Regions from separate parts of the Shewanella sp. 5_MG-2023 genome, predicted to be linked through region 2. Evidence: predicted binding sites of a transcription regulator. Region 2 holds the regulator's gene; the other holds the start of a gene.
The links. The regulator LexA, encoded in region 2, represses DNA repair genes until DNA is damaged. The targets are predictions, from matches to a motif close to TACTGTATNNNNATACAGTA.
Positions count from the first base shown of each region.

Region 1: recG (ATP-dependent DNA helicase RecG) is a predicted target of LexA. The motif match lies at 6,338-6,357, and genes of this name have one in related genera.

Region 1 is NZ_JAUORC010000014.1:62,791-78,018, reverse strand. Features, by position in the region: gene spoT (bifunctional GTP diphosphokinase/guanosine-3',5'-bis pyrophosphate 3'-pyrophosphohydrolase) at 1-1,105, shown strand, start outside; gene Q4557_RS10085 (RidA family protein) at 1,243-1,626, shown strand; gene Q4557_RS10080 (AMP-binding protein) at 1,863-3,518, shown strand; gene Q4557_RS10075 (hypothetical protein) at 3,695-4,399, shown strand; gene Q4557_RS10070 (sensor histidine kinase) at 4,480-5,640, shown strand; gene Q4557_RS10065 (DNA-binding response regulator) at 5,640-6,269, shown strand; gene recG (ATP-dependent DNA helicase RecG) at 6,530-8,605, shown strand; gene Q4557_RS10055 (DUF3014 domain-containing protein) at 8,756-9,619, shown strand; gene Q4557_RS10050 (beta-ketoacyl synthase chain length factor) at 9,884-10,660, shown strand; gene Q4557_RS10045 (1-acyl-sn-glycerol-3-phosphate acyltransferase) at 10,662-11,510, shown strand; gene Q4557_RS10040 (phosphopantetheine-binding protein) at 11,534-11,788, shown strand; gene Q4557_RS10035 (acyl carrier protein) at 11,798-12,046, shown strand; gene Q4557_RS10030 (hypothetical protein) at 12,046-12,594, shown strand; gene Q4557_RS10025 (AMP-binding protein) at 12,587-13,954, shown strand; gene Q4557_RS10020 (thioester dehydrase) at 13,944-14,336, shown strand; gene Q4557_RS10015 (glycosyltransferase) at 14,339-15,228, shown strand, end outside.
Region 2 is NZ_JAUORC010000042.1:2,507-17,734, forward strand. Features, by position in the region: gene cyoE (heme o synthase) at 40-945, opposite strand; gene Q4557_RS18625 (heme A synthase) at 960-1,940, opposite strand; gene Q4557_RS18630 (hypothetical protein) at 1,940-2,494, opposite strand; gene Q4557_RS18635 (SURF1 family protein) at 2,593-3,339, opposite strand; gene Q4557_RS18640 (DUF2909 family protein) at 3,350-3,577, shown strand; gene Q4557_RS18645 (cytochrome c oxidase subunit 3) at 3,588-4,463, opposite strand; gene Q4557_RS18650 (cytochrome c oxidase assembly protein) at 4,460-5,023, opposite strand; gene ctaD (cytochrome c oxidase subunit I) at 5,025-6,629, opposite strand; gene coxB (cytochrome c oxidase subunit II) at 6,639-8,255, opposite strand; gene Q4557_RS18665 (cell division inhibitor SulA) at 8,686-9,192, opposite strand; gene lexA (transcriptional repressor LexA) at 9,189-9,806, opposite strand; gene plsB (glycerol-3-phosphate 1-O-acyltransferase PlsB) at 10,185-12,605, shown strand; gene mtr (tryptophan permease) at 12,617-13,861, shown strand; gene Q4557_RS18685 (VOC family protein) at 14,229-15,026, shown strand; gene Q4557_RS18690 (hypothetical protein) at 15,068-15,228, shown strand, end outside.

The DNA of each region.
Region 1 (15,228 bases), on a different contig from region 2:
TCATTGGATGTATAAGAGCGGCACCAGTAGTTCACAACAAAGTACCACCCAAGTTCGCGCCCATAAGTGGATGCAAAGCTTGCTGGAGCTACAACAAAGCGCCAGTAGCTCATTTGAGTTTGTGGAAAATGTTAAAACTGAGCTATTCCCTGAAGAAATATACGTATTCACCCCAGAAGGCCGTATTTTAGAGCTGCCGGTGAATGCAACAGCGGTCGACTTTGCTTACGAAGTCCATACCGATGTGGGTAACACCTGTGTTGGCGCCCGTGTTAACCGTCAAGCTTATCCATTAAGTCAGCCGTTAATATCAGGCCAAACCGTTGAAATTATTACAGCTAAAGGCGCAAGACCTAATGCTGCATGGCTTAACTTTGTCGTAACAGGTAAAGCCCGCGGTAAAATTCGTCAAGTCTTGAAAAGTTTAACCAGTGACGATGCTGTGGCGCTCGGCAAACGGCTACTGAACCACGCATTAGGTGAAAACAAGCTTGATGACATCACCTTAGAGCAGCTTAAAAAAGTTATTGCTGAAACTAAGCATGACAATCTTGAATCGTTATTGGCTGATATCGGCCTAGGTAATGCCATGAGCATTGTGGTTGCCCAGCGCTTAATGGGTCACAAGCTCACCACTAAGAATGAAGATAGCGAAACCGAAGAGCACTTGATGCCAATTCGCGGCGCTGAAGGCATGTTGGTGACCTTCGCAAATTGCTGTCGTCCAATTCCAGGTGATGCTGTCATCGCCCATGTAAGCCCAGGCAAAGGCCTTGTGGTACACATGGAAAATTGCTCAAATATCCGTGGTTATCAAAGCGAGCCAGACAAATATATCCCAGTACATTGGGATAACGTTGAAGGTGAAAGCTATCAAGCCAATCTGCGAGTTGAAATTGTCAATCATCAAGGCGCACTGGCAAAAATCACCAGTATTATTGCTGCCGCCGGCTCAAATATTCATAACTTGAGCACTGAAGAGCGTGATGGCAGAGTCTATCTCATTAACCTGCGGATCTCAGTCGACGACCGTGTTCATTTGGCCAATGTTATGCGCCGCATTAGGGTATTACCTGAAGTCCTGCGCACCTCGCGTAACCGCTAATAAATCAATCACGACTTCTGCATTGCAGAAGTCTTGCGCACCTGCCACAAACGTTAGTAATATTGATCCCCTAAATCCCTAAGTTAGATAACAGCTTAGGGATGACATCATTCATTTACTTGATCGCAGAGGGCGTCATGGCAGAAAAAATCATCATCGCAACCGATAAAGCTCCAACAGCAATTGGCACCTATTCTCAAGCTGTAAAAGTAGGTAGCACTGTTTACCTTTCAGGCCAAATCCCACTCGTACCAAGCACCATGGAAATGGTTAGCGATGATTTCTCTGAGCAGGTTGTACAGGTTTTCGAAAACTTAACCGCAGTATGTGATGCCGCTGGCGGCACTATGGCTGATATCGTTAAACTGAATATCTTTTTAACCGACTTATCTCACTTCGCTACCGTTAATGAAATCATGGCGCGCTACTTTACTCAACCTTATCCAGCACGTGCTGCAATCGGGGTAAAACAGCTGCCAAAAGGCTCATTAGTGGAAATGGATGGAATAATGGAGATCTAGCTCACAAACCGAGTTTTATCCTGAAGGGTGCCATTGGCACCCTTTTTTATTAGAGCTATTACTCAAGAGGTATTTAACTTTCAGTGAAACATGCTAGTTTATAAGTAGAAATTATCTCGTTAAGTTGTTCTCGCGTTTGCGAATAGGCTGATAAATAGCCATACTGAGATGATTGCATTAGCAAACTACAAATAAATGCATCCTACATTAAAAACAAAAAGAACATGGAATTGTCGATGGAAAATCTAATAAAAACGCCAGTAGAAATGTTATCTCATTGGGCTGAAACCCAAGGGGATGCCGTATATTTACGACAACCAATTAACGGCCAGTTTGTTGACTTCACATGGGGAGAAGTTCAGCAAAAGGTACAACAAGTTGCAGGCGCATTACGCCACTTAGGTCTAGTACCGGGTGACAAAGTTGCTCTGCTTTCTAAAAACTGTGCCGAGTGGTTTATTACCGATCTTGCCCTTATGCACGGCGGCTACATCAGTGTGCCAATCTATCCCACTGCTAACGCTGAAATGATCCGCTATGTATTAGAACACAGTGGCGCTAAAGCTATCTTCACCGGAAAACTTGATTTTTGGGCCGACCAAGAAGCCGGTGTCGGCGGTGAAATCCTCCGTTTAGCTTTACCTTATGACACCATGCCAGCGCAATATCATTGGGAAAAACTGCTTGAGTTAGGGCAACCATTAGTGGATGCGCCTACGCCTAGTCGCGATCAAATGATGACGCTCATTTACACCTCGGGCTCTACTGGTAAACCAAAAGGCGCAATGCAAACCTTCGGCAGTTACGGCTGGACTTGTGAAGCGGTTGTGCGCGATTTAAAAACCAATACCACAGACAGATTATTATCCTACTTGCCTTTAGCGCACATTACTGAGCGGGTAGCGATTCAAGGATCGTCTTTTTACTCCGGCTCGTCGGTGGCGTTTGTAGAAAGTTTAGATTCTTTTGTGGCTGATGTGCAGCGATGCCGCCCGACGGTCTTTTTCTCGGTGCCGCGTTTATGGACCCTGTTTCAGCTCAATATTGTCAATAAAATTGGCCAAAGCAAGCTGGATTTATTGCTTAAAATCCCACTGGTTAGCGGCTTAGTTAAACGTAAAATCCAAAAAGGTTTAGGCTTAGAGCATTGCCGTTTATTAGGTTCAGGATCAGCCCCCATCCCACCATCTCAATTAGAGTGGTACAACAAAATCGGCATGAATATTTCAGAAGCCTGGGGCATGACCGAAAACTGTGCTTACTCAATTATTAACTTCCCATTTAATGCCTCAAAAATTGGTAGCGTGGGTCGCCCTGTTGAAGGCTGCCAAGTTCGCCGCACCGATGAAGGTGAGTTAATGGTTAAGAGCCCAGGTTTGATGACAGGTTATTACAAGCAAGAAGAAGCCACAGCAGCATGCTTTGATGCTGATGGATTTTTCCATACGGGTGACTTATGTGAAATCGATGAAGATGGCTACATTTCTATCACTGGCCGCGTTAAAGATAACTTTAAAACCTCTAAAGGTAAGTATGTGGCGCCGGTGCCTATTGAGCGTAAAATAGCCCAAGATCCGCACATTGAGCTACTTTGTGTCATTGGCTCAGGCTTACCGCACCCGATCACCTTAGTGCAATTATCTGAAGGCTCAGCCTTGCAAGCCCGCGAAGAAGTGCGCGCGTCACTGAAAGCGACCCTAGATGGAGTTAACCCGCACCTTGAGTCCCATGAAGTTGTGGATGCCATTGTCGTAGTGACAGAGCCTTGGACCATTGAAAATGATGCCCTAACCCCTACACTTAAAATTAAGCGTCATGTGTTAGAAAAGCAGTTCAGTGCCAAAGTTGACGGTATTCGCGGCGCTAAAGTGTGCTGGGAAGACGAGATTTAGCACCACAGTAATTCGCTTCAATATATTGGCCGCCTAAGCTTTAACAAGCCGGCGGCTTTTTTATCAATGACATTTGTCACCTCAAACTGGTGACGTTTGTGTCTGCCCTGTGCAAGCCCTTTGTTAGATACTAACTCCGTAGCAACACACCTTAAATGCAATAAACGGAGTTAATCATGACATCACTAATCTTAAAATCTCTTATCTCAAAATCAACCGTCATGGCGGTAACACTGACGTTAGTCAGTAGTGCTAGCAATGCCGATATCGGCGCTATCGATATGGCAGCCAACACAATGGATCTACAACAGCTAAAGGTTCTCAGCGAACAATCTGTGGATTATGAACACGCCTATGCACAATATCGCATCGCCATTACAGCCAATATTAGCGGTCTGCGCGGAGTGGCTAAAAAAGCCCTCAATGATGCACAGTCGACACTTGAAACTGTATTGAGCCGTGAAGACGATGCTGAGTCAATGGCGCTACTGGCTTCTGTTTACGGTATGCAAATCGCCAATGACTCAAGCAAAGGACAATCTCTGGGAATGAAGGTAAGTGCTTTACTGGCTCAAGCAGAACAACTCAGCCCTGAAAATCCCCGTATTGCGTTAGTCAGAGCAATGAGCGCCTTTTATACTCCCGCTCAATATGGCGGCGGTATGGATAAGGCTGAGCAATATGCCACTGATGCGATTCGTTTTTATGAACAGCCATGTGTTGATATCTGCTGGGGGCATACTGAAGCGTACACCTGGCGCGGAATCGCTAAGCAAGAATTAGGTCGTCAAAAAGAAGCAATTAATGATTGGCAACACGCTGTAGAAATTGATCCTAATTACGCTTGGGCAAATTTTTTACTTAAACAACAAGCGCGTTAATCCGATGCTGCTGAAGCTAGCTACTGCAGACATACACATTATGACTCGGTTGCAGTATGCTAACTTCGCAAGGAGGCTTCATGTCTAATATCAATACAAAACACTCGGTCAATAGTAGCAACACTCGCGTTCACCCAGAAAAAGCCTATCGACAAAAAACAGCTTGGGTATATCTGCTCAATCTGATTTTTTACTTTATTCCACTTTGGTTTATGCGGGATGATTGGGCTCGGGTCGGTGTCAGCTTGTTACTCATATTTCCCTTCTTATATGGGTACTTTTGGGCTTACAAAAGCTCAGCCGCTCAAGGGAAATATCCTATTGCTTTAATGCTCATCACTGCGAGCATTGCCACCATATTTACCAGCGGCTCCATTTCATTTTTCAGTTTTGCCGGTTTTTTTATTGGTTTTTTCTATTCACTGCGCACCGCCATTATTAGCTTTATTCTTATCAGTACTTGGCTGTGGCTACTTAATTACATCGTGGGCTATGAAGCTTACTATTTTCCGCTATACGGTATGTTAATCACCTTTGTGGTGGTGCTATTTGGCGTGGTTGAGCATAACAATGAACGCATCAGGCGCCAACAAAGACAATCAAATGATGAAATCGCTAACTTAGCAACGGCACTGGAGCGTGAACGTATTGCGCGCGATTTACATGACATCATGGGGCACAATTTATCTTCCATTGCACTGAAAGCACAACTCGCCGAAAAACTGGTTGAAGCAGGAAAGCTTGCTGTTGCAAAACAGCATTTACAGGAACTTGCTGATATCGCCAGAAACAGCTTAACTGAAATTCGCCAAACGGTTTCTAATTACAAACATAAAGGCTTACAAGATACGGTCAATCAACTATGCAGTTTATTAAGACAAAAAGAAATTGAAGTACATCTCGAGGGTAAATTACCACCATTAACACCTTTGCAAGAAACTCAACTAGGGCTAATGTTGACAGAATTAGTTAATAATATGCTCAAACATAGCCAAGCCAGTCAATGTGTATGGTGCTTTAACACCTTAGATAAGCAGCTTATTGTTAGCCTAAGTGACAATGCTAACACCAAAGTTATTAAAGAAGGTAATGGCTTAAAAGGCATTAGAGAGCGAGTGAACTTATTGGGCGGCAAGTTTAGTTATCATATTAACGATGGCTACCGTTTTAGCATCAGTTTGCCCCTTGAAGCAGAGCAAGTCAGTGAACCTAAAGTTGACAACGACACGGAACAGCCTTAATGAAGATTTTATTAGCAGAAGATCAAGCCATGGTGCGCGGGGCATTATCTGCCCTACTTACCCTTGCCAAAGATGAACTCGGTGAAGTCGATATCACAGAAGCAGAAGATGGTAACCAAGCCATGGCAATGCTTAAAGAGCAGCATTTTGATTTGCTGCTCAGTGATATTGAAATGCCCGGTCACAGCGGCGTTGAGCTGGCTCAGTGGCTCGCAGCATATCAAGCCGAGGCTGCAACAATGCAACCTAAAACTAAAATCATCATCTTAACCACTTTTGGCCGCGTAGGTTACATCAAAAGAGCACTCAGTTGTGGCGTCGAGGGATTTTTGCTAAAAGATGCGCCATCTGAAAGTCTAGTCAACGCTATTAAACAGGTGATGGCAGGTAAAAAAATTATCGATCCAGAGCTGGCGATCAGCGCCATTGGTGATATTGACCCACTCAATGATAAAGAAAGAAAAGCGCTACGATTAGCCAGTGATGGCTTATCAACCAGTGATATCGCCGCCCAGTTATTTATCGCCGAAGGTACTGTGCGGAATTACCTTTCTGAAGCGATCTCCAAGCTCAATGCCACCAATCGCATAGATGCGGCGCGAATAGCTAAACAAAAAGGCTGGTTATAGAGGCAGTTAAGCCTGATATCTGGATTAATATTGCCTTGTATTAAAACTCTGCTAAGATAAGCCATAACATCTGTATATATTTACAGTACTATCATTGCTAACAAGCATCAGGGCGATAAAGTTGACTGTATAACTCTTTGGATAACTGTCAAAGTTAACCCCAAAGTGAATGACTCACTTTAATCAGCGAGCTTTACAATATCAACAAAGTCTAAGTGATGAAGTCTGTGGTCAACTCAATAGATAAAGGCATGCTAGATTTGCAACCATTGGATCAGGTACCGATTACCGACTTAAAAGGCGTCGCTAAAAAAGCCGCTGAAAAGCTGGCAAAGCTTGGCATTAAGACAGTGCAAGATGTACTGTTTCATTTGCCGCTGCGCTATGAAGACCGCACCCAAATCTATCCCATCAATGCTCTTTATCCCGCGATGTACGCCACAGTTGAAGCTGAAATCATCTCAACCCAAATTGTGCCGGGTCGCAGACGTATGCTGACCTGCAATATTGCCGACGAAAGTGGTTACCTCACATTGCGGTTTTTTAACTTCTCGGTTGCCCAGCGAAATGGCATGCAAAACGGCGCGATAATTCGGGCCTATGGTGAAATCAAGCGCGGCAACCGCCATTTTGAGATAATCCACCCAGAATACAAAATCATTAAAGCTGGCGAAAACCCAGCCCTGAGTGATTCACTGACCCCTATTTATCCTTCGACTGAAGGATTAAAACAAGCCAGTTGGATTAAGCTCACCGAGCAGGCACTAACTATGCTCAATCAAGGTGGCTTAACAGAGTTACTACCACCAGCCCTGCAACCCAACAATATGAGCATTGGTCAGGCATTATCCTTAATCCATCGACCGCCCAATAACATCGCCCAAGCCGATTTAGAGCAAGGCATGCACCCCGCTCAGCAGCGCTTAGTCCAAGAAGAGTTACTGGCCCATAACTTAAGTATGCTGCAATTACGTCAGTGCAATAACCTTGATAAAGCGGTGACTTTACCCGCCACCGGCCAGCTATTAAATCCATTTTTAAAAGCCTTACCTTTTAAGCCAACAGGGGCCCAGCAACGAGTCGTAGCTGATATCGGTATTGATATTGAAAAGCCCACACCTATGATGCGCTTAGTGCAAGGGGATGTGGGCTCGGGTAAAACCTTAGTGGCCGCCTTAGCAGCCCTGCAAGCCATTGAAAATGGTTATCAGGTGGCGATGATGGCACCGACGGAATTATTAGCAGAGCAACACGCAGTCAACTTTGCCGCCTGGTTTGAACCATTAGGGCTAAAAGTGGGCTGGTTAGCAGGCAAGTTAAAAGGCAAAGCCAGAACACAATCATTGGCTGATATCGCCGATGGCAGCGCCAACATGGTAATTGGCACCCATGCTATTTTCCAAGAGCAGGTCAGTTTTAATAAGCTCGCGTTAATCATTATTGATGAACAACACCGTTTTGGGGTCCATCAACGCTTAGGATTACGCGAAAAAGGCGTCAGCCAAGGCTTTCATCCGCATCAATTAATAATGACAGCTACGCCAATTCCGCGCACGTTAGCGATGACGGCTTATGCTGATTTAGAAACCTCTATCATTGATGAGTTACCGCCAGGAAGAACCCCTGTTACCACGGTTGCCATTAGCGATAATCGCCGCGAACAAATCATCGAGCGGGTAAAACAAGCCGCGCTAAATGATAATCGGCAGATTTATTGGGTTTGTACTCTCATTGAAGAATCTGAAGTTCTTGAGTGCCAAGCCGCTGAAGATACCGCTGCAGAATTAAGCCAATTACTACCCGAATTAAAGGTTGGCTTAGTGCACGGACGTATGAAAAGTGCAGAAAAACAGCAAATAATGGCCCAATTTAAGGCGGGTGAACTACATTTATTAGTGGCAACAACGGTTATTGAAGTGGGAGTCGATGTGCCTAATGCCAGTTTAATGATTATTGAAAACCCTGAGCGGTTAGGCTTGGCGCAATTGCATCAGTTACGTGGCCGAGTAGGCCGAGGCTCTATTGCCAGCCACTGCGTGTTATTGTACAAAGCACCGTTATCACAAACTGCCACCAAACGTTTAGGAGTACTAAGGGCCAGTAACGATGGCTTTGTTATTGCCCAAAAAGACTTAGAAATAAGAGGCCCAGGTGAAGTACTCGGTACCCGCCAAACCGGCTTGGCAGAAATGAAAATCGCTGATTTAGTCAGGGATCAATATCTGATTGAAAACACACAAAAATTAGCGGCCCATGTTATGCAACAAGTGCCACAAAATGTAGACAGCATTGTTCAACGTTGGTTAGGGGATCGCCAGCAATACGTACAAGCATAAATTATTGTTAACCTTGGCTATTATTACTAGACAAGTGTTGAGATTATTGCAGAATGCAAATAAGGTTTAGGCTTACACGTGCTTGAACATTATATGTAACAAATTCAATGGTATTGGTTCCCCTTCGACGTTTAAAGCTAAGGAATAGACATGCAAGTCAATCAAAATGATAGAGCCACACCGCAATCAAGTCGCGCCAGTGGTAGTAACGCAGGTGTTATTGGCATCACCATTGCAGTTTTACTAGCCGCTGCAGGCTATTTTTACTTCTCTGGCGATAAAGAGCCAGAAGTCGAAGCCCCCATACCCGTACAACTACCAGAGCCGATGCCTGAACAACCTATTGAACAAGAACCCATTGAAGAAGTGATAGTGGAGGTTATTGAGCCCACCATCATTGAAACACCAGAACCTGAAGTGGTGGTAGAGCCCTTACCTGCACTGACTGAAAGTGATGACTTTGTTGCTCAAAAAACCATTGATATGGCAGATGGTATGACAATCGAGCCACTACTTGTTAAAAAAGACATTGCCCGCCAGTTTGTGGTATTTGTCGATAATATGGCTCAAGGTGAAGTGATCCATAAAGCTAGCCCACTGAAAGGCCCTAAAGATAAATTCACCGTCAGTGAAATCACTAACAAAACCTATTTAAACCCTGACAGTTACCATCGTTATGACCTGTACGCCAACATGGTGTCAGATATGAATGACGAGCAGTTAATCAACACTTATAAAGAACTCATGCCAATATTTGACGAAGCTTTTGCAGAGCTAGGTTATAGCGATATGTCATTTGACGAGCGCATGCAGCAAGCCTTTGAGATGATCTTATCAGCGCCGATTATTGAAGACCCGATTGAATTAAGTTCTATCAGTGTCAATTATCAATTTGTCGACCCTAAGCTTGAAGCACTACCCAACGTGCAAAAGTTTATGGTGCGTATGGGCCCTGATAATAGCCGTAAAATTAAAACGGCAATTAGAAAACTGCAGCAGCAAATGGCCAACTAATTTAAGGCTGAGTAATAACCAGAGCCAACTTCTGATAGCTGATTATTGAACAAGCCATTTTTATGGTTTGTTGATACTTGCGTTACCGGAAGAGCTTTGAGCATTTTAATAGCGACATTTATGTCGCTATTTTTATTTTTGCGGACTTAAACGCTTTATTATTTTCATATAATCACGGTACAATCAGGCCGAATTTAATAACAATAATCTAATAAAATTTATTCACTCAGCTAGGGATAGCTGCAGCATATCAGAGGCAATGCTGTGCAATTAGTATTTGATATTCTTTCATGGGGCGCTTGGTCGCAAGACTTTCAAGATAAAGAAAGTTGGAGCGACGAGGATAAGTGCGCCGCTGAATCGCCCCCCCTCCCAGAGCTGGCAATCAATACTGCCAATCTAAAAACCAGCACCATTTCACCAGCTTTACCGCAGGTGCCTGCAATGCAGCGCCGCCGTTTTAGCCGCTTAACTAAAATGATGTTAACTGCAGCTTATCAATGCGCGCCTGCTGACAACTGTCGCAGTGTTTTTGCCTCTCGTCACGGCGAACTGACTCGCACCCTTGGCTTATTGCAAGATATCGTCATTAAAGAGCCACTCTCACCCTTAGCTTTTAGCCAGTCTGTGCACAATACTGCCAGTGGCATTTATGGCATTGTCACCGGCAACACCGCCGCCTCGACCTCGATTGCCGCAGGGGAAGAAACCTTAGCTCAAGCCATGGTTGAAGTTTTTGCTCAGCTAGCAGAAAACCCAGAACCAATTTTAATGGTATTTGCTGATGACCCTGTGCCGCCGATATACAATCAATACACCCATGAAGCTGAACTACCGCTTGCTATGGGACTTTATTTAGCACCTGCGCAGAGCAGCGCTAATAAGGTTGCTCAGCTAACACTCACAAGCAATCAAAGGCTTGATCCCAGTGCAGACACCATTAGCTCCATCCAGCTAATCAAGGCCATCGCTTCTGGACAAGGTTTATCGGGTCAGCAGTGCCAATATCATTGGCACCTAACGAGCCAAAGTAGCCAATAACATGGATGATGGTCAGCAAACACACCCCATCGTGCCTGCAAAACGGCTCAGCGGCTTGGGTTATGTGCCTCGCTGGATAGCTGGCGTGCTATGTTATATCGCCTTTGGTTTAGGTGGATTACTTAGCTCTATCACTATTTTACCGTTACTGCGTTTTTGGCCGGGCACCAAGCAACAACGTATCGCCCGAGTACAACAAGCCGTACATACCATGTTTAATGGCTTTGTGTGGATGCTTACCCAAGCAGGGGTGATTAAACTAACAACCAAAAATATTCAAGCACTCACTGATGCTAAAGGGGTATTGGTCATCGCCAACCATCCAACCTTGGTTGATGTAGTGGTGCTGATTAGTTTAATGCCCAATGCGGGTTGTATTGTGAAAAACACCTTATGGCGCAACCCATTTATCCGCGGGGTGCTGGCTTCTGCAGGTTATATTCCCAATCGCGGTGCAGAATTGTTACTGCAAGATTGTCAGCAAGTATTAGATAGTGAGACGAATTTAATTATTTTTCCTGAAGGCACGCGCACTGTGGTTGGCCAAAAAATTAATCCCTTTGCTCGCGGCGCAGCCAACATTGCCATTCGTACCAAAACCGATATTATTCCCGTTTCGTTGCACATTGATGTAGCGGGGCTAACAAAGCAACAAGCTTGGTACCAGATCCCAAGACAAACCATAAATATGTCAGTAGAAATTGGCGCAGTATTTGACCCGCTGATGTATGATAATCATCAAAGTAGTGAAGCCAAATTGGCAAGAGTGCTAACCCGCGATTTAGAGCAGTATTATCAGCAGCACTTAATCGCATTAGCAGCCAATGATGGCTTGATTAAAGTTCAATAAAACCAATCTAGATTAGAATAACTATGACTTTACACAACGAAATTAAACAACTCATCATCGACTGTCTCGACTTAGAGGATGTCAGTATTGATGATATTGAAACCGATGCCGCACTATTTGGTGAAGGCTTAGGTTTAGATTCTATTGATGCCCTTGAATTGGGTTTAGCAATTAAAAAGCAATTTGATATTAAAATCGAAGCGAACTCTGAAGCCACTAAAGCACACTTTTTCAGTGTGGCAAGTTTAGCGAGCTTTATTGAATCACAACGTTCTTAAGGAGTTATCATGGAAAATCGTGATCAAATTCTTGCGATGTTAACCCAAATTCTTGTGGATGAATTTGAAATTGATGCCGACGATATTACGCTTGATGCATCACTGTATGAAGCACTTGATTTAGACAGTATCGATGCGGTTGATTTAGTGATAAAACTGCAGCAAATGACGGGTAAAAAGATCCAGCCAGAGCAATTTAAAACCGTGCGCACCGTTGCTGATGTAGTCAACGCTATTGAAGGGTTGATGAAAGACTAATGCTATTACTGCAAATCATCACCGCTATTGCGTTAGTTTGCTACCCCTTAGCGGTCTATTTTGGTTTGCAATTTTTGCCTCCAGGTTCAATAGCATTACTGCTGTGCATCATACTGATTGCTCGATTAGTGCTAAATAAACAACAGCTCGCCTCTATGGCGTTGCCGTTAATTGTCGGTATTGGGTTAACCGCAGCCAGCTTTATTGCCAAGCGCAATGATTGGCTGCTGTATTATCCTGTGGTGATTAATTTAACCATGCTAGGACTGTTTAGCTACTCGCTAAAAAAAGGCCCTAGTATGATTGAACGACTCGCAAGGTTAAAAGAGCCGGACTTGCCCGATGCTGCCATTGGTTATTTGAACAAAGTCACCCTACTTTGGTGTGGTTTGTTTGTGTTAAATGGCTCAGTGGCATTGTATACGGCACGGTTTTCCACGTTAGAATTGTGGACCCTTTACAATGGTTTAATTGCTTATCTTCTTATGGGTATATTGCTTGGTGGAGAGTGGCTCTATCGCACATTTTGGTTGAAAAAACATGAATAACTTGCTGATTAACTGGTTACACACTGGCCCAAAAACGCAACAAGTAATAAGTTTCAATCACCATGACATAGTAACAGGTCAGCTGTTTATATCTCATGTGGCGCATTTACATGCACAGCTAACAGCCAGCCCGTTAAAACGCTGGCTGCTGACGGCTGAAACCAGTGATTTATTTGCTGCTGGAATGTGCGCAGCATTGCTAGCGGGTAAGCAAGTGGTGTTGCCAGCAAATATTCAAGAAGGCACCCTAACTGAGCTCAACCATACCTTTGATGGCATCATTGCTGATCAGCCATTATCTGAAGCTAAGCAATTTATCTTACTGAAAAAAGAGCTCGGTTTAGCGCCTCAGTCTTGGCCGCAAGCTGATAAATTAGGTGAGCTAGTGTTATTCACCTCTGGTAGTAGTGGTCTGCCAAAAGCCATTAAAAAATCTATTGAACAACTTGATACGGAAGTAAGCATATTAGAACAAACATTCGCAGCAAGATTACCCCAATGTAGCGTTATTTCCACCGTATCTCATCAGCATATCTACGGTTTATTGTTCAAGATCCTCTGGCCGTTAGCGGCAAGCAGACCCTTTTTAAGTGACTTGGTGGAATACCCTGAAACCTTAAGTTACTACATTGCACTCATGCCCAACCTCTGTTTAGTTAGCAGCCCAGCGCAGTTATCACGATTACCTGAAGCATTAGAGTTTGAACAACAACAAATGGCGCCGAGCTTAATTTTTAGCTCAGGTGGCCCTCTCAGTTATGACGCCGCTCAGCATATTCATACCTGTTACGGCCAATTGCCTATTGAAGTATTTGGTAGCACAGAAACCGGCGGCATTGCTTATCGCCGACAACTCGAAGTTGACCGTACCTGGCTACCTTTTAGTCCGTTAACCATTGCCGCAGATGCTGAAGATGGCGCATTGCTGCTCAAATCGCCCTACTTACCTTGCGCTACTGAATGGCTCAAGTGCGATGATAAAATTGAACTGCAAACCGATGGCCGCTTTCGTTTATTACAACGCCTCGATCGCATCGTTAAAGTGGAAGAAAAACGCTTATCGTTAGCCCACATGGAGAGCTTATTGTGTGCCCATCCTTTTGTGGAAGAAGCTGCGGTTATTCAGCTTACTGAGCCCAGAGTCATGCTTGGCGCGGCAATGACCTTATCCACTGCAGGCTTAGAACAATTAAGCCAACACGGTAAGTTAAGCCTCAACAACCAATTAAAAAAACACTTACTCAGCCAATTTGAACGGGTCACATTGCCAAGACGTTGGCGCTACCCAAATGCCTTACCTACCAATAGCCAAGGCAAGCGAATACATACGGATTTATTAGCAGTTTTCAATGAAGATTAAATCAACGTTACCTCAAATTATTAGTCAAACAAGCACAGATGACGGCATCAGCTGGCAGCTTTTTGTTGCAGCCGAACTCGATTTTTTTAAAGGCCACTTTGACGAGCAACCGGTATTACCCGGTGTCACCCAACTGGATTGGGCTATTCAACTTGGCAGTAACGCATTCGGCTATGAGCCTACTGTGGCGACCCTAGAAGTACTAAAATTTCAGCAATTATTATTGCCAAACAGTCATGTAGAACTGTTTATTAGCCATAACGCTGCCAAAGCCAAACTGACGTTTGTTTATCGCGATGCTGATAAGCGTTTTGCCTCTGGCAGAATTGCTTTTGATACGTCGAAAATCAAGCCGCGGCTTCATTCAGAAAAGGATAGTTAACTATGAAACTAGCTATCATTATCCCCAATTACAATCATCAACAAGCCATTGCTGACACCCTAGTTTCACTAGAATCATCCGGGCTACACTGTTATTTAATCAATGATGGCAGTAACGATGAAACACGATACTTATTACAAGAATTGGCGGATAAATATGATTGGGTCAGTTTGATCCATCATCCATTTAACCGTGGCAAAGGCGCCGCTGTGACCACGGGTTTACGAGTCGCTTTTAAAGAGGGTTACAGCCACGCATTGCAAGTCGATGCAGATGGTCAGCACTGCCTTGATGATATTCCCGCAATGATCGATGCTGCCACACAGCAGCCTTTGGCACTCATATCCGGTAAGCCTCAGTACGATGAATCAGTCCCTAAGGGGCGGTTATATGGCCGCTATATCACCCACTTTTGGGTGTGGATTGAAACCTTAAGCTTTGATATTCAAGATTCCATGTGTGGTTTTCGGGTCTACCCACTTGCAGCAACCGAGCAATTGTTTCGTGAGCAGGCCTTAGGTGAGCGCATGGACTTTGATATTGAAATTATGGTCAAAATGCACTGGCAAGGCGTACCTGTGGTCCATATTCCTACTAACGTTATTTACCCTGAAGACGGCATTAGTCACTTCCAAGGCTTTAAAGATAATGTGCGTATTTCAGCCATGCACACAGGATTATTTTTCGGCATGCTCAAACGTTTGCCAACCATATTGGCAAAAAAAAACACCCATAAACACTGGTCAGCAATGAGTGAGCGAGGCAGTTATTGGGGCATTAAATTACTGGCTGATAGCTATCGTTTAGGTGGCCATTGGCTATGCCGCGCCATCATGTATCCGGTTATTTGCTACTTCTTTTTAACTGGGGTAACCGCACGTAATGCGTCTTT
Region 2 (15,228 bases):
CTTCAACTTCACCATGGCGATAAGCACTGATAAAGCGAGTTATACCCATAAGTAGTGATCAACTAATAGCACTAAAAATAAAATCATTAAGTGATAAATCGAGAACTTAAACACATCCATCGCCAGCCCTGGTTTGTCGTGATACTTAAGTTGCCAGGCTTTATAAATAAAGCCACAACTTAGAATGGTTGAACCCACAAGATAAACGGGGCCACACATGCCAACCAGTACTGGCAATAAACAGGCAATAGCCAGTAACAAGGTATATAACAAGATACAAGTTTTAGTAAACTCAACCCCATGGGTGACTGGCAGCATTGGGACGTCGACTTTGGCATATTCTTTTCTACGGTGAATCGCCAGCGCCCAAAAATGCGGCGGCGTCCAAGTGAAGATGATGATAACCAGTAATAAGGCATTACCATGCAATTCATTGGTGACAGATGTCCAACCTAATAACGGCGGCATTGCGCCCGCTAAGCCACCAATCACGATGTTTTGCGGCGTTGCACGCTTAAGATAAGCGGTATAGACCACGGCATATCCGATTAAGCTCGCAAAGGTTAACCATGCCGTAAGCGGGTTAACTAAGGTATACAAAATAACAAAGCCGCCTAAACCGATAGAGGTGGCAAAGGTCATGGCTTTTATTGCCGAGACTTTTCCTTTTGGTAATGGGCGGTTATAGGTACGCGCCATTAAGCCATCAATACGGCGATCAATTAAGTGGTTATAAGCCGCCGCTGCCCCCGCCATCATGGCTATGCCTATCATGCCAAAGATAAGCGGCTGCAATGGCACTGCGCCGGGCAATGCGAGGCACATTCCCACCAGTACTGTCAGTAACATCAGGGCGACCACTTTGGGTTTGGTCATTTCAAAATAGGCGCGCCAAGGTAATTGCGCGCTGCTGGTGCTTGCTGGTATAGACAGAGATTTAGCCATAATAGAATCCTTGCTTAAGCTTTACGCCACAGCGCGTAGTTGATGAAAATAACGGTAAGTAACAATAGCGCTGCGCCGCCGTTGTGCGATACAGCAATCCCTAAAGGCAAATGCATGACAATATTGCTGATGCCAAGGCCCACTTGAATGATCACTAGGGCAAATAACAGCCAAGCACTTTTACGTATTGTGTGTGAGCGTGCTTTAAGTAATTTAAATCCTAACCACACTAAACAGGCAGCGGTAATCACGCCCCAAATACGATGAGTAACATGGATTGTCATGCGGGCAGGGTATTCCAATACGCCATATTCAAAGCTTGGATGTGTCCCTTGAAACGGTGAAAAAGCATCAGCAAATTGCAGATTATCGACCCAGTTACCTTCACATATTGGCAGGGCGGTACAGGCTAATGCTGCGTAATTCGATGACGTCCAGCCGCCCAAAATAATTTGAACCGCCAGTACAATTAAGCAGACCATGGCAAAGGGGGCGAGTTTTCTGGCATAAGTGTCACCATCAGGGATCCGCAGTGGCCGGGTACGTAAATACAGCAGTAGCAGTAAAGCGAATAAACTAAAGCCACCAATTAAATGCCCCATGACTACGATGGGCATTAATTTCATGGTGACGGTCCACATACCTAAGGCGGCTTGAAAGAGCAGTAGGGCGGAAATCAGTATGGGTAGCTTTTTGGGCGCATCGGCTCTTTTTAAGCAGATGATAAGGATGGTTAAAATCAGTAATCCAAGAGTGCCAGCGATATAGCGGTGGATCATTTCCAGCCACGCCTTGTCAGGCTCTAGCGTTTGATTTGGGAATGCAGTCTCAACTTTTGCTATTGCATCAGGCGCGCTAGGCACCACAAGATGACCATAGCAACCTGGCCAATCAGGGCAGCCAAGGCCTGCATCTGACAGCCGAGTGTAGGCACCCATTAATATCACCGTAAAGGTAAATACTAAGGTAAATTTGAGCAGGTTTTTTATCACCATTACCCGACCCTCGATAGTTTAAGCATCTTACGTAAATCGCCAATCATCGACTTACCTTGGGCAATATTTTCTTGCTCGCCCATAATACCTGGGTATTTCATGACTAGGCTACCAAGGGGATCGACAATAATCATTTGCTGCTCTGTCAGTAATGCGGCCATTGCAGGGCTGGCACTGGCTGTAGCAAACGGCACTTGCAGTTTAGTTAAAATTGCGGTGTCGCTATCTGGGGTGAGTAAAATAATTGGGCTGACGCGATCTTGATGTTTACCTAAGGCGATATGGCTTTGATGCATGACATACAAACGTTGCTGACATTGTTCTAGGCATTGGTTTGGTAATAAATACACCAGCTGCCACATATGCGGCTGCGGGTTGGTCATGGCTAAGGTTTGATAATTAAGTTGTGCGTCGATTAGCTCACCTTTGTTAGTGGCGGCGCCGTTATATAAATCTAGGCTCAAGACTAATTTAGCCATAGCCACCGGTAAAATAAATACCAGCAGCAGTAGATATAATGTCTTGTTACCTTTAGGTTTTGCTGGGGAGTTCATACTTGCTCCTCTTGTTACGACTGTTTTTGTTATAGGATGAGTTTTTTTACTTAAGTCACTATTTTTAATTTAGTTACTCTTGTATTTAGGTTTTAACTTTAGGTCTTAATTTTAGGCTTAAATGTTTTCCAACCAAGCCATAGCATTAGCGATAAAAATACTGCTGCCATGGTGAACCATTGCAATGCATAGCCTTGGTGTTTTTGGGCTGACAGTGGAATAGGTGTCCATGGTTTTGCTAGTGTCATGTTCGGTGTTATATCTGGCTGCAGTACTGCCGGTGCCAGTTGATGACCTATTTTCTCTGCTAAGGCCACGAGATTTAAATTTTGAAAACGGATCACGTCACGGTTTTCTACTGTAAATTGTTCCACATAAAGTTGGTCACTTAAGGGATTGGTTTGGCGCTGATACACTCGACCTGTGAGCTGATATTGCGCCGCAGGCAATGGCGCTAAATCGGGTAATATGCGGCGGTCTTTATTCGCTGCAGTAAAGCCTAGTTCAACCAGTAGCCATGGCTCTGTGGCTGATATTGCAAATACTTGATAAGCCAGATAACCCACTTGGCCGTTATAAACTTGATTATCAAGCAGTAATATTTGTTCATTAACGGGCTTAGCGGTGACGTTAATGCGATAACCCGTTAGTGGACCGCTGCTATCTAGCGTTAAAAAAGTGTGGTAATCCAATTCACTGGACGCTTGCCTTTCACTTAAGGTGGCTTGCCAAGCTTGTTTTTGAATTCCTCTATCAAGTTGCCATAAACCGAGCTTGACCAAAATAGAAAACACACTCACAGTAACAACTAGCAATAACCCAGTAGAAAGTCGCCAAACGCGCAAAGGAGAGCCCGTGGGAACCTTAGATACCTTAGTTATTTTCAAGCTTGTTTTAGTACTGCTGCTTGTATTCATATTATTTAATTTAGCCAGAGCCCTATTTATTATGGTTAAAGCGGAAAATAAACAATCTATGAGCCAATATTTAGGTCGTCGAGTGATCTTTTCTGCGTTAGTGATGTTGTTATTGTTACTGGCCTTAGGATTTGGCTGGATAAGCCCAAATCCTAGACCTTATTAGCTTTGCAGCCTTATAAGACGTACACGAAAATAAATAAGCATAACCACACCACATCAACAAAATGCCAATACCAACTTCCGGATTGAAAGGCGAAATGATTATCTGGGGTGAAGTGACCTTTCAATACTCTAAAGAACAGGATTATTAGAAATACTGTGCCTAAGGTGACGTGCATACCGTGAAAGCCAGTTAGCAAAAAGAAGGTGTTACCATAAATCCCTGAGGTGAGTGTGAGCCCCATTTCTTGGTAGGCATGGACATACTCTTCAACTTGTAAAAACAAGAAGCCGATACCCAGCAAAATAGTCAGTCCTAACCAAACCTTCAGTGCGCCACGTTTTGATTTTTCTAACGACACATGGGCAAAGTGCAAGGTGACTGAAGAGGTCAGTAGAATGAGGGTGTTATACAGCGGCAATCCGCCCCAACCCATGGCTTCAGTGGTGGTACCATCTGGGGTTTTCACTAGCGGCCAAATGGCTTCAAATGTTGGCCATAATACCTCATGGGTCATGGCATTATTTGATGCACCGCCGAGCCAAGGTATTGCTACCATTCGAGCGTAAAACAATGCCCCAAAAAATGCCCCGAAAAACATGATTTCTGAGAAAATAAACCAGCTCATGCCTTGTCTAAAAGAGCGATCCATTTGCGCTGAATATAAACCTGACATTGACTCATCAATGATATTTTTAAACCAGCCAAACAGCATAAATATAATTACAGCAATACCCGCGATTAGGGTGTAGCCGCCAGAAGATTCTTCAGTTGAAAGTTGTTGGATGTAGGTACCTGCGCCAAATGCAATCAGAAATAATCCGATAGCGCCGGTAATTGGCCAGATACTTTGCGCTGGCACGTAGTAGTTTTCATGTTTTGTTGTCATCTTGCTGCTCCTTGCTCTATGGCTGCAGTCTGCTTGTCTGTAATATCATAGAGGGTATAAGAGAGAGTCAAAGTGTTAATGGATTCAGGTAAATCCGCATCCACGTAAAAAATTAACGGTAATTCAGCATCGGCCATTGCTGCTAGGGGTTGCTGATTGAAGCAAAAGCACTCGGTCTTATTAAAATAAGCCGCGCCTTGGCCTGGCGATACCGAGGGTATTGCTTGGCCTACGAGGTTATTTGAAGATAAGTTTTTCGCTAAAAACGCAGTACGTGTGAGTTCGCCGGGGTGAACCTGCATGCGGTTCACTTTTGGCACAAACTCCCACGGCATATTGCTTTGTACTTGGGCAATAAACTCAATGGTTACAGTACGGTCTTTATCAATCACCACAGCCTCATAACTGCTGGCAGTACTTTGGGTTTTTCCATTAATCCCCAAGGCATCGCAAAGCACGTCATACAAAGGCACTAGCGCAAAACCAAAGCCGAACATACCTATTGAACCCAGTACTAGGCCAATAAGTAAATTACGGTTTGATTTTGTTGGCTGGCTCATATCATTTAACCTCTGGTGGGGTGGTAAATGAGTGATAAGGCGCAGGACTGGCAATAGTCCACTCTAACCCTTCAGCACCTTCCCATGGCTTATCCGCAGCTTTTTCGCCGCCCTTGATACATTTCAGTACCACAGCGAGGAAAATCAGTTGTGATAAACCAAAGGCAAAACCACCAATAGAGACAATTTGGTTTACGTCAGCAAACTGAATTGCATAGTCTGGAATACGACGTGGCATGCCTGCTAAGCCTAAAAAGTGCATTGGGAAAAACAGTACATTCACTGAAATAACACTGCACCAGAAATGCCAACGACCTAATGTTTCGCTATACATGTATCCTGTCCATTTCGGTAGCCAGTAATATGCTGCAGCCATAATGGAAAATACTGCGCCAGTCACCAGTACATAATGAAAATGCGCTACCACAAAGTAAGTATCATGGTATTGGAAATCCGCTGGGGTGATCGCTAGCATCAAGCCAGAGAAGCCACCGATGGTGAATAAGATGATGAATGCAATGGCGAACAGCATCGGGGTTTCGAAGGTGATTGAGCCGCGCCACATAGTTGCAACCCAGTTAAACACTTTCACCCCAGTAGGCACTGCGATTAACATGGTGCAGTACATGAAGAATAGCTCTGCAAATACTGGCATCCCGGTGGTGAACATGTGATGCGCCCAAACTAGGAAGGACAAAATCGCAATACTTGAGGTGGCGTATACCATGGAGGCATAACCGAAAAGCTTTTTACGGCTAAAGGTGGGAATAATGGCCGAGATAATCCCGAATGAAGGTAAAATCATGATGTAGACTTCGGGGTGGCCAAAGAACCAGAAAATATGCTGGAACATCACAGGGTCGCCGCCGCCAGCAGCATCAAAGAAGCTGGTGGCAAAGTATTTATCAGTCAGTACCATGGTTACTACACCTGCCAATACCGGCATCACTGCTATTAGCAAGAAGGCGGTAATCAGCCAAGTCCAGACGAACAATGGCAGCTTCATCCAAGTCATACCCGGAGCACGCATATTAACAATGGTCACCACCACGTTAATGGCACCCATGATCGAGCTTATGCCCATAATGTGTACTGAGAACACAAATAATGCTGTGCTATCAGGGCTATAGGTTGTTGACAGTGGTGCATAGAAAGTCCAGCCAAAGTTGGGGCCTCCACCTTCCATAAATAGCGAGCTAAGTAGAATCGCAAACGCGAAAGGTAAAATCCAAAAGCTCCAGTTATTCATCCGCGGTAGTGCCATATCTGGCGCACCAATCATCATTGGAATGAGCCAGTTAGCTAAGCCGGTAAAGGCTGGCATGACTGCGCCAAATACCATAATCAAGCCATGGACTGTGGTCATTTGGTTAAAAAAGTTAGGTTCAACTAACTGTAAACCGGGTTGGAATAACTCAGCACGAATGACCATGGCCATTGCGCCGCCGGTTAAAAACATAATGAAACTAAACCACAGATACATTGAACCAATATCTTTATGGTTAGTGGTTAAAACCCAGCGCATAATGCCTTTTGGCGCCCCATGATGATGGTCATCATGGTGATCGTCGTGAGCGGCTGGTGAATCTTGTGTAATTGTGCTCATTTTAATCCCTTACTTTCCGTGACCAACAACATCAGCAGCCTGAACTGCATCGCCAGAGTTATTACCCCAGGCATTTCGCTCATAAGTCACCACTGCAGCAAGCTGTTGTGGCGTAAGTAGCGAGTTAAATGCTTGCATTGCCGTGCCAGGTTTACCATTGATGACAATATTAAGATGATCCGTCACTGGACCGACGATGAGTGGGCTGCCTACTAATGAAGGGAACGCGCCAGGTAAGCCAGTACCAGCAGCTTGGTGACATGCAGCGCAGCTAGTCATATAGACTTGCTCGCCCATGGTCATTAACTCATCCATCGTCAAGTCATCCAATACCACAGCTTTAACTTCTGCTGCTTGTGTTGCCGCTTTAGTCACAGCTTGTGTTGCAGTGTCTTCAAGTTGTTCAGCTGTAGGTAAGCTTGCTGGTAAAGTCACAGGCGTTGACGTGTCTGCGGTAGAAGTGCCTGCACTAGGAGCGTCTGCAGTGGTTGGTGTAGCGCTAGAATTTGTCCCATTGCCACTCACATCAGCCGCTTGCACGGTATCGCCAGAGTCATTACCCCAAGCATTACGCTCATAAGTGACTACTGCAGCAATTTCAGTTGCCGTTAGCTGCTTGGCAAACGCTTGCATCGCAGTGCCAGGCTTACCATTAACGACAATATCGATATGGCCAGACACTGGGCCTTTAATCATTGGACTGCCAATTAGGGAAGGGAAGACGCCAGGTAAACCAGCACCATTAGGTTGGTGGCAAGCCGCGCAGCGACCCATGTAGATTTGTTCGCCTTGGGCCATTAACTCGTCATAGCTAAGGGTTTGGCTCAGTGAGGCTTGTGCAGCGGCTTTAGCATCGACAGCAAATTGCTTTTGGTCGATTAGCCATTGGTCAAAGTCTGCTTCAGAAACGGCTTCAACAACAATAGGCATAAAGCCATGATCTTTACCGCATAGTTCGGCACATTGGCCTCGATAAGTACCTATTTTATCGATTTTAGTCCAAGCTTCATTGATGAAACCAGGATTTGCATCTTTTTTAACGGCAAATGCTGGTACCCACCAAGAGTGGATAACGTCATCCGAGGTCATTAAAAAACGTACTTTACGATTTATTGGTAAAACCAGCGGCTTATCGACCTCTAAAAGATAGGTGTCGGTTTTATCTGCGGTGCCAGTAATTTGGTCTGCTGGGGTAGATAATAAACTGAAAAACTCGACATCTTCATTGAAATAGCTGTAATGCCATTTCCATTGAGAGCCCGTCACTTTGACTGTCAGTTCAGCATCGCTGGGATCTTCCATAGCAATCAGCGTTTTTGTTGCTGGGATTGCCATGCCAATTAGGATTAGAAATGGCAATACTGTCCAAGCTATTTCAACCTTGGTACTGTCATGAAAGTCGGCTGCAACTGCACCCTTAGATTTTCTGTGATAGATCATGGAATAAATCATGATCCCAAAGACCACGACACCAATGGCGCAACAGATATACAAAATAATCATATGCAGGTCGTAAACCTGGCCACTGATCTCTGTTACACCTTGAGTCATGTTTAAGGGCATCTCTGCCGCTGTGAGTGGGGTTGCAAGCAACGCCACCATTAATCCGTACAACAATCGCTTCACAAGACTACTCCTCTGCTAATTGCGAATTGCAATTACAAAGAAAAGCCACACAGTAATACTCTGCTCTATGCAAACTTTTCATACCCGAAAAAGTTTGATCATTTCAAAGTACACGGTGGCTTTGAGCTTGAAAACTCAATTATGTTATTACGTTACGGTGCCACACTTGTACCTAATACTGAACTTATCAATTATATTTGACGCTTTACATTCAAGGCTTTCTATACCGCACGGTACCAGCTCAATCTTTTAATAGCGTTTGTATCTTTTTGACATTTATTCTCGGCAGTACGATAAATTGTTACTACCTTGTTAACTACATTACTTGGAGATTAAATATTGATCAAGATCACTTTATCATCTAATTTGCTGAAAAAAGTGCAAAAAAAAGCCCCTCAGCGTAGTGAAGGGCTTTTTTAGTCATATTTTACTAGTGAAACGAGGTAAGGTTTACCCGAGTCGGTACTGCTAAAGTTTGCGTTAATGGGTCGCCTTCAGGTAAGTGAGTATTTACATCTTCAATGATAAGCCCTTGGGCTAAGGCATTTTTGGCAACCAATTGAATGCGGCGATTGTCGCGGGCATCTAATGGTGGTGTCCAAGTAATTACTGCACTTGAAGTACCGTTAGTGAGCGCTTTTTCCATCGCCCACAGGGTTTCGACTTCATCTTTGGTGTGAACTAACAATACTCTGTCCATACGAACATTGGCATTAGCAAGAATTTGCTTATAACCGATATGCGGCGGATTAATCAGTACAATCCAACGGCCTTGCTGACTTAAAATGGCTAACTGACTGCATAATTGAGTCAATTCAGTTAAGCCTTGGTTTTGGGTGCGCTTGGTTTCAATCCCTTGTTTAGTGGGTAAGGGATCAGATGCCATATCTACCCATAATCCAGGGTGACGCGGTGCATTGCCTATTAATGTGTTCATAACCAACCTCCATTACGAATAACGCCAACAGCAAGCCCTTCAATCGTTAGGTTTTGGCAACTTAAATCAACTTTAATCGGCTCATATTCTGCATTTTCAGCATGTAAATAAATAATATTGCCTTTCTTTTCAAATCTTTTCACGGTTACATCGTCTTCAAGACGTGCCACTACAACTTGACCATTGGTGGCAGTTTGCATTTTATGCACTGCTAATAAGTCGCCCTCTAAAATACCAATGTCTTTCATACTGTCGCCTCGAACGCGTAGTAAGAAATTAGCATTGGGCTTAAACATTTCTGGGTCAACTTGGAAATACTGTTCAACATGCTCTTGAGCAAGGATAGGTTCACCTGCAGCAACTTGGCCGATAAGTGGTAAGCCTGCTTCAACTTCCTCTTCCACCTGCACCATGCGGATCCCGCGAGAGGTACCAGGAATAATTTCAATACAGCCTTTTTTTGCCAGTGCTTTTAAGTGTTCTTCAGCGGCATTGGCGCTTTTGAAGCCTAATCGAGTTGCAATTTCTGCACGAGTTGGCGGCATACCTGTTTCGGCGATATTACATTTAATTAGCTCTAATATTTCAGCTTGGCGTGGCGTTAAAGGTCTCATATTGATTCCTGTTTTTTTATACAGTGACTGTCATTATATACAGTATCGGTGGTCGCGCAAGTATTAACCAAATTAATTTAACTATTATCATCTAATTCTTGTTGGCTATATATGGGGGCACGGTTAAGTATATGTAATTTAATTATTTAGTTAATGAAGGTAAGTCAGCTTTTTAAACCGATGAAATTGGCTATTTCTCACATCGTTTGTTTAAACAGTATATTTATACAGTAGTGTTGATTGAAAATAGGTTGGTTGTTATTCGGATATGGCTATTTTTACTGAACAAATATTCTCTGTATAGACCCTTGTTAGTGAAACTGAACCATTATCTGGTATTCTATGGCCAATTAATTGATGTTGAATATGCGAACACTCATGTTAAAACCTGACTCAATCATAGCAAAATCATTACGTTGGATTCAAAAACTGATGGTGCACACGGTTGTTGTGCCTGAAGATCCCTTTGCCGATCTGAACTTAGACCCAGATAAACCAGTGGTCTATGTGATGAAGACAGAATCACTCAGTGATATTGCGGCATTAAATGAAGTGACCGCCAAATATGGCTTACCGAGCCCTTATGAGCGACTAGACGTTGATGGCTTAAATACCCCTAGAATTGTGTGTATTGAAGGTCGTAAGCCTCTATTTGGCAAGCGTTTAAGTGGCGAAAAATTTATTGATAACTTCACCAGCTTATTAGCCTTACATAAAAAAAATGATCAACTTGATATTCAATTGGTGCCAGTGAGTCTGTATTGGGGACGTATCCCTGGTAAAGAAGATGACACCATGACCGCAGCCGTATTTGAGCGTGAAAACCCGACCTGGTTACGTAAATGGTTGATGATTTTGTTCTTAGGTCGCCATAGCTTTATTCAATTCTCAAATGCTATGTCGCTACGTTATATGGCTGATGAACACGGCACTGATGTCAGTATTGCGCATAAACTTATCCGTGTGGCGCGAGTGCACTTTAGACGCCAACGTAAAGTGATGACAGGCCCACAACTGCCAAATCGTCAGGCAATGTTCAACTCATTATTAAAGTCTGATGCCATTGCTCAAGCGATAAAAGAAGAAGCGCTTAATAAAAAAATTCCTGAAGACAAAGCCCGCGAAAAAGCGATTCAGTATTTAGATGAAATTGCAGCGGATTACTCAGACAGCTTAGTGCGTATTGCTGAGCGCTTTCTTACTTGGTTGTGGAATAAGTTATACAGCGGTATTAGCATTAAAAGCGCTGAAAAAGTGCGTAAGCTGCATCATGATGGTCATGAAATTGTCTATGTGCCTTGCCATCGTAGCCACATGGATTACCTACTGCTGTCGTATATTTTGTATTACCAAGGCATGGTGCCGCCGCATATTGCCGCCGGTATTAATTTAAACTTTTGGCCAGCAGGCCCTATGTTCCGCCGTGGTGGTGCTTTCTTTATTCGTCGTAGCTTTAACGGTAATAAACTTTATACCGCAGTGTTTCGTGAGTATTTAGATCAGTTATTTGCTAAAGGCTATTCGGTTGAATACTTCACCGAAGGTGGTCGTTCTCGTACCGGTCGTTTATTAGCGCCTAAGACCGGCATGTTAGCGATGACAGTTAACTGTGTACTGCGGGGCATTGAACGCCCAGTAACCTTAGTGCCAGTTTATCTTGGTTATGATCATGTGATGGAAGTGTCCACCTATCATAAAGAGTTAAGCGGTAAGAAAAAGCAAAAAGAATCAGTGTGGCAGGTCTTTGGTGCGCTGCGTAAATTAGGCAACTTTGGCCAAGGTTACGTTAACTTTGGCGAGCCAATCAATGTGCAGCAATTTTTAAATCAACAATCGCCAAATTGGCGTGAAGAAATTGCTCAAGATCCGGATCAAAAGCCATCATGGTTAACGCCAGCAGTAAATGTATTGGCCAATAAAGTGATGACTAACATCAATGGCGCCGCCGCAGCGAGTTCGGTGACATTAGCAAGTATGGCGCTGCTGGCTTCAGAGCAAAACGCCCTGCAGCGCAGTGAGCTTGAAACCCAGCTAGACCTCTACCTGAAAATCTTAAAGGATGTTCCTTATACTGAGTATGCGTCGGTGGCTGAGGGCTCAGCTCATGACCTAGTTGAGCAATGTTTGTCGCTGAATAAATTTACCTCAACCACAGATGCCATCGGCGAAATTATCGCAATTGAAGATAGCTCAGTGATTGCGATGAGCTATTATCGCAATAACATAATTCATCTAATGGCAGTGCCTTCATTAATCGCCAGTTGCTTGGTGCAATATGAAGAATTTAGCCGAGAAAAAATCCAGCAAATTGTTAATGATTTTTACCCATTATTGAAAGCTGAGCTGTTTATGGGCATTGAAGATTTAAGTGCCTATGTGGATCAAGTGCTTGATTTGTTTGTTGAACAAAAGCTAATTTCCGGTAGCGATCACTTTGAAGTCAATCAAAGTAATGTCACTCAGTTAATGTTATTGTCCGCCACGGTCAGTGAGACCCTACAGCGTTACGCGATTATCTTTAATTTACTGGCTTACAAACCAGAAATTGAGCGTTCTGATTTAGAAAGCGCCAGCCATTTATTGGCTCAGCGTTTAGGTGCTTTACATGGAATTACTGCGCCTGAGTTTTATGATAAAAAGCTCTACAATAATTTGAGTGTGAAATTAAAAGAATTAGGGTATTTATCCGCTAACGATAATCAATTTGAAGTCATCCGAATACGTGATCATGCCAATGGTATGCTGCGTTTATCTGTTCGAAAAACCATTGTTGATAGTGTCACAATGGAACATGGGTAATAACTAATTTTATGAGTTCGACACAATCTCAACCGCAAAATAAATCCTTATTGGGCGGTGCTATGATCATCGCCGGTACCACAGTCGGTGCTGGTATGTTTTCTTTGCCTGTGGTCAGTGCAGGCATGTGGTTTGGCTATTCATTAGTCATGTTAATTGGTATTTGGTTTTGTATGCTGGTGTCAGGTCTGATGCTACTTGAAACCAATTTGCATTTTAAACCCGGTGACAGTTTTGACACCTTAACTAAGGTAACCTTAGGCCAGTTTTGGCGGATTATTAACGGGTTATCTATTGCTTTTGTGTTGTACATCCTGACCTATGCTTACATCAGTGGTGGTGGCTCGATTGTTAATCACACCCTTGCGGGGATGGGGATTAACTTACCTCAACCGATCGCAGGGTTAGTGTTTGCCGTCGTACTTGCTGCAGTGGTGATCATCAGTACCAAAGCGGTTGATCGCATTACCACCATTATGATTGGCGGGATGTTAATTACCTTTTTTCTCGCCATCGGAAATCTGCTGATTGATATTGATAGCGCAAAATTATTAATGCCAGATGGTGAGGCGAGTTTCTCGCCTTATATTTTAGCGGCGCTACCTTTTGGGCTGGCCAGTTTTGGTTACCACGGCAATGTGCCAAGCCTAGTTAAGTATTACGGCAAACAACCTAAAGTGATTTTAAAAGCCATCTTTATTGGTACTTTTATCGCCTTAGTGATTTATAGCTGCTGGTTAGTGGCAACCATGGGCAACATTCCCCGTAGTCAGTTCAGCGACATTATTGCCCAGGGCGGCAATATGGGTGTGTTAGTGGGCGCTCTGTCAGATGTGATGGCGAGTAAATGGCTTAATACCATGTTGACCTTGTTTGCTAATCTTGCTGTGGCGTCATCATTCTTAGGGGTGACCTTAGGCTTGTTTGATTATCTAGCTGACTTATTTGGCTTTGAAGAAAGCAATAATGGCCGCATTAAAACAGCTGCGATCACCTTTATCCCGCCGACAGTATTAGGTTTGTTATTCCCTAATGGTTTCTTGATTGCCATTGGCTTTGCGGCATTAGCGGCGACCATTTGGGCGGCGATAGTGCCAGCCATGATGGCATACAAATCGCGCAAAATGTTCCCTGATGAGAAGAGCTTTAGAGTCCCAGGTGGTACGCCATTGATTGTGGTGATTATTGCATTCGGTGTCATCACCGGCGCATGTCATTTGTTGGCGATGGCTGAGTTACTGCCAGTTTATAAATAATACTTTAGCTAGATAAAGTGGTGTTTAAACACCGAAATGACCTCCAAAAAGCCCTTTGAAAAGGGCTTTTTTATGGGCGTTTTCTAGCAAGTAAGGATGTGACTGTTAGCATTTTGACTAAAGGTGTGTGTAATTTACGACTTGTGACCGATAGTGACTAGCCATGGCTTGCTGATACTGTTGTCTATATAAGGCTATGATTTTAAGTTGTATTTATTATTTAAATGTCATTTTTTATACGAATAACCAACCATTATTGCCAACTCGACTTTAGCTTTAAAAGTGTCTTAACTTAAAGAGTGTTGTCATTTAGGTTCAGCTTAAACCTTTATTCTTATAAGTCATTATCAACAGCAGGGTGAGGTGTATGAAGGTGTCACACTATAAACAAGGGCAACCTTGTTGGGTCGAACTTGCCAGTCATGATTGGTATGCCGCGAAAGCATTCTACCAAAGCCTATTTCAGTGGCAGGCTGATGATATGCCCATGCCTGAGGGTCATTACACTATGTTGCAGTTAGCGGGTGATGACATTGCGGCTATGTATCAAATGCCCAAAGAGATGGAGAGTTTGCCAACCCATTGGCAGCTTTATTTTGCCGTTGATGATGTTGAGGCGACAATTAAAGCCATTAGGCTTGCGGGTGGACAAATTATTGCAGGCCCTCACTCTGTTGGTGATTCAGGGATTATAGCTGTGTGCCAAGATCCTGATGGCGCACGATTTTCAATCTGGCAGGCCATTAACCATATCGGCATTAAGCGCTCATTTGAGCCCAATACTTTGTGCTGGGTTGAATATATGTGCCGCGATCTGGCCACATCAACCGATTTTTATACCCAAGCGCTTGGCTTTGAGACTAACAGCCTTGATATGTCTTCAATGGGCATAGCTGATTACGTGCAATGGCTGGTGGATAAGCAAGCCATTGGCGGTATGATGCAAATGACGTCCGAGTGGGGTGATACCCCGCCCCATTGGATGCTGTATTTTAGTGTGCAAGATTGTGATGCTATGGCTCAAGATGCCGAAGCTCTAGGCGGGCGAATTTGTGTCCCGCCTACGGATATTCCGGATGTGGGTCGTTTTGCGGTGATTGATGATCCCCAAGGCGGCACTTTTTCAATTATTGCATTGACCGAGGTAGCGTCTGAAGTAGAATAATTGCTTGAAAGTTAAACTGTAAATCTAATCAAGGAAGACTTATGACACTCACAAAGGACGAAAAACTCGCGGTAATTCAAAAGAAAATGACCATGGTGGCAGTCATTGATTTTCCTGGCACGTTATTAATGGCGGCGGGTTTATATGGCTTGTTTGCAGGTTTTGATACAGCGGCTTATCCGATGCTGGCGAAGCCAATACT